One region of the Paenibacillus sp. FSL R5-0407 genome, then DNA from elsewhere that is predicted to be linked to it. Evidence: riboswitches for the same ligand, from Rfam matches in the RefSeq annotation. Region 1 holds a riboswitch; the other holds the start of a gene.

What was found. A riboswitch is a leader RNA that binds a small molecule or an ion and turns the genes downstream of it on or off. The one in region 1 is predicted to bind FMN.
Region 2: another riboswitch for FMN. It lies ahead of NYE70_RS21040 (DMT family transporter); the one in region 1 lies ahead of ribD (bifunctional diaminohydroxyphosphoribosylaminopyrimidine deaminase/5-amino-6-(5-phosphoribosylamino)uracil reductase RibD).

Annotation. Positions count from the first base shown of each region.
Region 1 covers NZ_JBBPAX010000001.1:1,503,722-1,507,933, reverse strand. Annotated here, with positions in the region: gene lysA (diaminopimelate decarboxylase) at 1-689, shown strand, start outside; gene NYE70_RS07370 (peptidylprolyl isomerase) at 871-1,308, shown strand; gene tlp (small acid-soluble spore protein Tlp) at 1,402-1,620, opposite strand; FMN riboswitch at 1,790-1,987, shown strand; gene ribD (bifunctional diaminohydroxyphosphoribosylaminopyrimidine deaminase/5-amino-6-(5-phosphoribosylamino)uracil reductase RibD) at 2,260-3,387, shown strand; gene NYE70_RS07355 (riboflavin synthase) at 3,406-4,089, shown strand; gene NYE70_RS07350 (bifunctional 3,4-dihydroxy-2-butanone-4-phosphate synthase/GTP cyclohydrolase II) at 4,117-4,212, shown strand, end outside.
Region 2 covers NZ_JBBPAX010000002.1:384,997-389,208, reverse strand. Annotated here, with positions in the region: gene NYE70_RS21050 (methionine ABC transporter permease) at 1-235, shown strand, start outside; gene NYE70_RS21045 (MetQ/NlpA family ABC transporter substrate-binding protein) at 291-1,151, shown strand; FMN riboswitch at 1,342-1,494, shown strand; gene NYE70_RS21040 (DMT family transporter) at 1,619-2,584, shown strand; gene NYE70_RS21035 (GGDEF domain-containing protein) at 2,785-3,972, shown strand; gene NYE70_RS21030 (glycoside hydrolase family 52 protein) at 4,069-4,212, opposite strand, start outside.

The DNA.
Region 1 (4,212 bases):
TGGAAGGCTTCCAACTGGCGGTAGAACGTGTGGCCGAGTTCTCCATTCAAGTTAAGGAAAAACTGGATGTCTTATTCAAAGTGATCAACCTAGGCGGAGGATTCGGAATCCGCTATACGGAAGAAGACACGCCGCTTCAGGTTTCGGATTATGTAAAAGCGATTACCGATGCCGTAAAATCGTCATTTGCAAGCGCATATCCGCAGCTCCCTGAAATTTGGGTGGAACCGGGCCGGAGCATTGTCGGAGATGCCGGTACGACGTTGTATACCGTAGGAACGAGCAAGGATATTCCGGGTGTTCGTAAATACGTGTCCGTCGATGGCGGAATGACGGATAATCCGCGTCCTGCATTGTACGACTCCAAGTATGAAGCTATGTTGGCGAACCGCAGCTTGGATGCTGCCGAAGAAACGGTATCCATTGCAGGCAAATGCTGCGAAAGCGGGGATATGCTGATTTGGGATTTGGAGCTGCCTAAAGTGAATTCGGGCGATTTGCTCGCCGTTGCATGCACGGGCGCGTACAACTATGCTATGGCCAGCAACTACAACCGGATCCGTCGTCCGGCGGTCGTATTCGTTCAAAATGGGCAAAGCGATCTTGTCGTAAAGCGTGAAAGCTTACAGGATATTACTTCCTGCGACGTGATCCCCGAGCGGATTGCAAAGCAGCCGTCGTTCAAGTAAACGGAACTGAACTGTGAAATACAGGTGTAACAGCATCATACGACTGGCCGGGAGGCCGGATTGGATGATGCTGTTGCATTTTTTTTGCGCCATATTTTGCTACGGACGTCATTTCATAGTACACTTGAAGAGGTTTGTCTGAAGTTAATACAATGATAATTCGAAGAAGGAAGTGACCCATATGAAAAAAGGGAAAATTGTTTTGGAAAAAGGCGGAGAGGTTGAAATTCAATTTCTGCCCGAAGAAGCGCCAGGAACGGTAGCCAACTTCGAAAAGCTGGCGAATTCCGGATATTATAACGGCTTGACTTTCCACCGCGTTATTCCGGGCTTTGTTGCTCAAGGCGGATGCCCGGTCGGTAACGGCACGGGTGGCCCTGGCTACACCATCAAATGTGAAACGTCGACTAACACGACAAAGCACGAGCGCGGCGTATTGTCCATGGCTCATGCAGGCAAAGACACCGGCGGCAGCCAGTTCTTTATCGTCTACGAGCCGCAGCCGCATTTGAATGGCGTCCATACGGTATTCGGCAAAGTAACTTCCGGCATGGAGCTTGTCGATCAGGTTCGCCCTGGCGACAAAATGAAAGAAGTTACGGTTTGGGACGAAGCGTAATTGAAATAGAATAGAATCAACAACAATAACCCCTCTGAAGGATTACTCCTCAGAGGGGTTTCGTATTTGCACAATTTCGGCATATTTTAACTGTTAGTGGTCTGCCGCTTCGTCCTTAACCTCTTCGCGGAACCCGCGAATGCTGTCGAGGCGCCGGGCGTTCTTTTCCTCTATTTGGTGTTTTTCTTCGCCGGAAATTTCGTCGGCATGCTCACTTAAATAATCCTGGCCTTCCCGGAAATTTTTAATCGTATTTTGAATGCTGGACTGTAGTTTTTCAACATTATCAGAGCGATCATCAGGTTTTGCCACGAATGAATTCCTCCTAATGTAGATGAAATTTTTATTGAATTAACGGGTGTCGGAGTTATTTTCGCTCAGAGGCGGAGTTTTTATTCCCGGACGGGGGCGGGAGCAATGTCCTTGATTTTTTTAGGGGTTAGTGATAACATTCGGGTTGCAACAAATAATTAACTGAATAGCATTCCTTCGGGGCAGGGTGAAATTCCCTACCGACGGTGATGGCTGGCTTCGATGACCGTGGCATCCTTTGACTGGATGTGATTTGAATCGGAGCAAGCACGAGTCCGTGACCCGTATGCGAGCTTAACCAGCAGCATATGGCTGAGCCGGTGTGATTCCGGGACCGACAGTATAGTCTGGATGGGAGAAGGAGACGCGGAACGCATGGGGTTTAATGAATTTTTAGACACGCCATGTGTTCAAATATAGGAAGCAGTTCTTAAAGTAATTGTTTTCACAATGTCATATTTGCGTTGGGAAAATATTGCTTTATGAGGACGGCAGACGTTTGATTTGTCATGCATCAGCTTTGACATCTTCTATTTGCGTTTGCTTGCTTTATTCGCGTACATACATTTCTCTCAATTTACCCTGCCGGAATGCTCCGGCGGGTTTTTTTACATTTTCGCAAGGAAGGAGGACATTCAATTGAACAATATCAACGACGAGTATTATATGGGACTGGCGATTCAAATGGCGGAACGATCCCAAGGCCAGACGGGCATCAATCCGGTCGTCGGGGCGGTTGTGGTAAAGGAAGGCGCGGTCGTTGGCTTGGGTACGCATCTCAGGCGCGGTACGCCGCATGCAGAAGTACACGCTCTTAATATGGCCGGCGAAATGGCCGAAGGCAGCACGGTTTATGTAACTCTTGAGCCATGCAGTCACCATGGGTTGACACCGCCTTGTTCCGAACGCTTGATTCGGGAAAAAGTGGCACGGGTCGTCGTTGCCAGTGAAGATCCCAATCCGCAAGTGGCGGGACGGGGAATACGGAGCTTGCGGGAAAATGGGATCCAGGTGGATGTCGGCGTTCTCCGCGAAGAAGCAATTAGGTTCAACAAGGCATTTATCAAATTTATTACAACAGGGCTTCCTTACGTCACGATCAAAACCGCAAGCACGCTGGACGGCAAAATAGCTTCGAGAACCGGAGACAGCAAGTGGATTTCGAACGAAGCAGCAAGGGAGATGGTCCATACGATGCGGCACCGGCATCAGGCCATCATGGTCGGGGTCGGAACTATCATAGCTGATGATCCGCAGTTGACAACCCGGCTTCCGGTGCCGGGGCTGTCACCGGTTCGTATTATCGTCGACTCGCAGCTGCGGATCCCGGAAAGCGCCAGAGTGCTTAACGACGGCGCAGCTCCGACAGTCCTTCTAACGACGGATAAAGCTGACCCGGACAAGGTGCTTGCTTTGCGTGAGCGGGGGATTAAGGTCATTCCGTGCGGCGAGGGACCGAAGGTTGATTTGAAATTGGCTATGGCAAAGCTTGGCGAGCAGGAGATTTCATCCATTCTCGTAGAGGGCGGGGGGAGATTGAACGGCTCTTTGATTCAAGAGCAATTGGCCGATCAAGTTGTCATGTTTTTTGCCCCTAAGCTGATAGGAGGGCTCGAGTCTCCCGGGAATTTTATGTTTGACGGTTACAGCCTGATGAAAGACGCAGTTCATTTAACCGATTTGGAAGTGGAGCAAATGGGGGATAATGTGTGCATCAAAGGAACACCTGTCTGGTCAGGCGCTACTAAGGAAGGACTCAAAATTTAGGAGTAAGGAGGGGAGCTTATGTTCACCGGACTAGTAGAGGAGATCGGGACAATAAAATCGGTTAGCCGCAAAGGAGAAGCGATGGTCCTTGGCATCTCGGCCAGCGTGGTAACGGAAGGCTTGAAGCTGGGAGACAGCATCTCCGTCAACGGAGTTTGCCTGACGGCCACCTCCTTTGACTCTTCTTCTTTTGCTGTCGATGTGATGCCGCAAACTTACCGCCACACGAACCTCAAGGATTTGAAGCCGGGTAGCCGGATCAATCTGGAACGGGCCATGGCGGCAGGCGGAAGATTCGGCGGCCATCTTGTTCAGGGGCATGTGGACGGAATAGGGACGATTATCCGGGTCCGCAAAGATCAAAATGCGGTCGTATATGAGATTGAACCGGCAGAATCGTCCATGTTCAAATATATAATTCCCCAAGGATCGATTACGGTTGACGGAATAAGTCTTACTGTAGTGCAGACTTCGGGCGGGCGGTTCTCGGTATCCATAATTCCTCATACTCTCGCCGAAACGGGGCTTGCATTCAAACGTCCCGGCGATACGGTAAATATGGAATGCGACGTCCTGGGCAAATATGTGGAGCACTTGCTCAAATTCGGAAGGGCCCAAAACGGAACTGCTCAGGACGACGAATCGGAAGATAGTAGAGGCGGCATCAATCTTGCGTTCCTCTCGGAGCATGGATTTGCGTGAAGAAAGTTGAGAGTGGAGGGGATTTAGATGAGTGATAGTGATATCCAGTTGGACCGCGTTGAGGAAGCGATTTATGAATTGATGCGCGGAAAAGTGATTATAGTCGTCGACGATGAAGATCGT
Region 2 (4,212 bases), on a different contig from region 1:
CGAAGCCCGTTCCGGCCTGGTGCTGGGACTCACAACATCGACTATCAGCTTTATTTCATACTCGACGGTGATGGGCGTTGTGGGCGGAGGAGGAGTCGGCGATTTTGCCATCAGGTACGGGTATCAGCGATTTGAGACAGAACTGATGGCGGCGGTCATCGTGCTGATGATCGTTCTGGTTCAATTGATCCAGTTTACCGGCAGCCTGATTTCGAGATGGCTGGATAAAAGATAAATGGTAAAAGACAAAAGATAACTAAACCATTGGAAGGATGTTGGAGATGCTGAAAATGAACAAAAAGTGGATGTTAGGACTGTTAGTTCTGGTAATGGTAGCCGTAGCTGGTTGCGGTAACGGAAATACTAAGGGTGCGGGGAACGCAGAGCAAAACGGCGACGCCTCTACGGCTCAAAACGGGGACGGCAAGGAGGTAACGTTGAAGGTAGCTACGCTGATCCCGCCGATGACGGATATTCTGGAATTGGTGAAACCGCTCCTGAAAGAGGATGGCATCAATTTGGAGCTGGTGGTGCTTTCCGACAATGTTCAGCCGAACGACGCGCTTGCAAACAAGGAAGTGGACGCGAACTTTTTTCAACATGTGCCTTATATGAATCAATATAATGAAAGCACGAACAGCGAGCTTGTAGCGGTACAGCCTGTCTATCATGCGGTCTACGGTGCATACTCGAAACGCTATAAGAAGATGGAGGAACTGCCTGAAGGAGCTACGATCGTCATAGCGAATGATGCTACCAACGCCGGGCGCTCGCTCGTCATGTTGGAGAAGGCCGGCATCATCAAGTTAAAAGAAGGCGTCGGAATCAACGCTACCGTTGCCGATATTACTGAAAATCCGAAAAAATATAAATTCGAAGAAGTGGATCTGTTGATGCTGGCCCGGATGCTTGATGACGCCGATTTGGTGCTGATGACTCCGGCCTATGCGAGTCCGATCGGCCTGACGCCTAAAAAGGATGCATTGCTGGTCGAAACGACGGAATCGGAATTTGCGATTACGATGGTAGCCCGTGCGGACAATAAAGATTCCGAGCCGATCAAGAAATTGGCGGAGCGCTTGTCCGGTCCTGAGGTGAAACAGTTCCTGGAATCACAATACAGTGAAATCGCCATTCCGGCATTTGAATAAACCAGCTCACTTTCAAAAAAATAGTGGGTTACAAAAATAAATTATAATGCTATAATGGTTGCAAATAAGGGTTATTTTCATAAAATAAGTCATATATATTTTCAATGTGATGATTGTTACAGAGAATGAGGATATGCTGCAGTATTATGAAGGCAACCTTTGAAATTTAAAAAATAAAAATACAATGAATATGGATCTTCGGGGTAAGGTGAAATTCCTGACCGGCGGTGATGGCTATTTTGAATGATAGCTTTAGCCCGCGACTCGCTATTCCTTTTGGAACGGCGACTGACTTGGTGAAATTCCAAGGCCGACGGTAAAGTCCGGATGGGAGAAGATCATTAATAAGCATGCGGCATAGAATATGCATTCCGCAAGCTTATTTGATCAGCCCCCGTTTATGTTGACCTATGTCAATTGGCGGGGGCTTTCTGCGTAGACCCCATATTCGAGAAGGAGTCGGGAATATGGAAAATGCATCAAGTGTAAGGGTACAAGTCAAGCCGCTCGCTAAGGCGCAAGGGACTTCTGCAAAAAGCGGGTTCTGGCTGGTCGTATTGGGGGCCGCTCTTTGGGGCGTTGACCCGTTGTTCCGTCTTATTTTGCTCAAATCGATTACTTCGGCCCAACTGGTCCTGCTGGAGCACATATTGATTGCGCTGGTGGTAGCTCCGATCTTATGGAAAAACCGCCGCGAACTTCTCGGCGTCGGCTGGAAGCAAGTTGGGGCGCTGCTCTTTATATCATGGGGCGGTTCCGCGATCGCCACAATCCTGTTCACGATGGGGCTGGCGAACGGAAATGTGAATGCGGTTCTGCTGCTTCAGAAACTCCAGCCTCTGTTCGCCATCATCATGGCCAGATTTCTGCTTAAGGAATCCCTGCCGCGTCATTTCTCGCTGTTATTCATTTTGGCGCTGGGCGGCACCTACTTGCTGACCTTCGGCTTCTCCATCCCGTTTGGACACTGGAACGATTTTATCCAGGTCGGAAGCTTGTTATCGATGGGCGCGGCGGCGCTATGGGGCGGATCGACGGTTATGGGGCGCTTGATGGTCGGACAGATGAAATACGAAACGGTTACGTCGCTTCGCTTCATATTGGCTCTGCCGCTCTTGCTTGTTGTGACTTGGAATGAAGGAGCAGCCTGGCATTTGCCGGGGAGCGCATCCGGAATTACGGCCTTTTCCTTGAATCTGCTCGGGCAGGCGCTTTTACCGGGATTGCTCAGCCTATTGGTTTACTATAAAGGATTAACGACGACGAAAGCATCCGTAGCTACGCTGGCCGAACTCAGCTTTCCGATGGTGGGCGTGCTTCTCAACTGGATCGCTTTTCAACAAATCATCACACTGGCCCAAGCGGTTGGATTCATTCTCATCTGGGCGGCATTGTTCGCCATTTCCAGACAAAATAATTCTTCACCGGCATAATGGTCATCATATAAGGATAAGCAAGGCTTTCGACAGGAAAATTGTCGGGAGTCTTGTTTTTTATTTATACTGGTTATTAAAAAGAAGGACTTTTCCCGTATTATAGCGAAAGGTTTGGGTATTATTTCCGTTTTATTTGCATAAACTTCCGACTTGGATAAGAAATGGATGATCTGAACATTATGCCTTTAAATTTAGACATGAAAACCGTGTTCATTTTGCTTGCGCTTGGTCATTTATTTACGGTAGTGCTTATAACCGCATATAGGCACAGGCAGCCGAGAGATACGGCGGTGAACACCTTTTATGCGGCGAAATGGTTCCAAGCGGCCACATGGGGAATTCTCGCTATTCCGATACTCGGCTCTCAAATGTTTTTTATTTCACTGGCCAATTCAATTTTTCTGCTCGGTACAGCTTTAGAGACGATGGCGCTATTGAAAGTAACGGGCGGATTCGGCAAAAGGTCCGGACGGTATTATTTAATCCTTACTTTGATATCCATTCTGAGCTATAATTTCGTAGTTCTGTTTTACAATACGGAAGGTCTGCGGATTTCGATCGTTTCGGTGGCGTCAGCGGCGTTCCTCTACCCGCCCGTTTACCGAATGATCACTTCGCCGGAGCGATCGTCCCTAAGCATTCTCATCGGATATATATATCTTCTCATGACCGTCGGACTGCTTGTCCGAACCGGCATGTCCTGGTTTTCTGTCGAAGCGGTGACGATGTTTGAACCGAACTTTTATCAAAGCTTGTCGTTTCTGTCCTTGTATCTCATTATGACCCTGGGAAATGCGGGGTTTGTTCTGCTGTCCAAAGAAAGATCCGACAGGGAATTGCTTAAGTTGGCCAGTTACGATGATTTAACGGGAGCGTTGAACCGTAGAACGTTTATTTTGGAAGCGAAGCGGAATTTATCCCTATATGAGAAAAAACAAATGCCCGTATCCTTCATCCTGCTGGATCTTGACGATTTCAAAACGATCAATGATACATACGGCCATGATATAGGCGACGAAGTGTTAAGGGATTTTTCGGATAAAATGCGAGGCCAACTAAAGGAAGCCGATTTATTCGGGAGATACGGTGGCGACGAGTTCGCCATTCTGCTGCCGGGAGCGGATGAGCTGAAATCCGATGAGGTGGCGGAATCGTTGAAGCTTTCGGTGGAACGGGCCTCTTGCGGGGGGCGGTCTTTCGAATACTCCATCAGCGTAGGAATCATTACCGTAGTGCCAGGGCCGGAGGTGCCGTTGGAAAGGCTGTATCAATCAAGTGACAAGGCGTTATACAAGGCCAAACAGGCAGGAAGAAACCGCGTGGCTCGCACCCGGCTTGAAGCTGAAGAAAACCAGAAGGGTACGGAAGAGTGGGCAAGACGATAAACCATAATCAGGGACCGGTCCAGTCATTGTGATGACTGGGGATCCGGTCCCTTTTTTAATAGCTATTTCATATCCATTTCTATAGTTGATTGTCCGTTAATGACCCGGTTGTTCATCCAGCCATAGAATGGCGGTTACGCCGCGGGGATAATACCGGCTGCCGCAGATAACTCCGGCGAGCATCTGGTCGCTCCAGCTCCAATAAGCGTTCGAATCGGATGTCAGCCATGCGGCATGTGC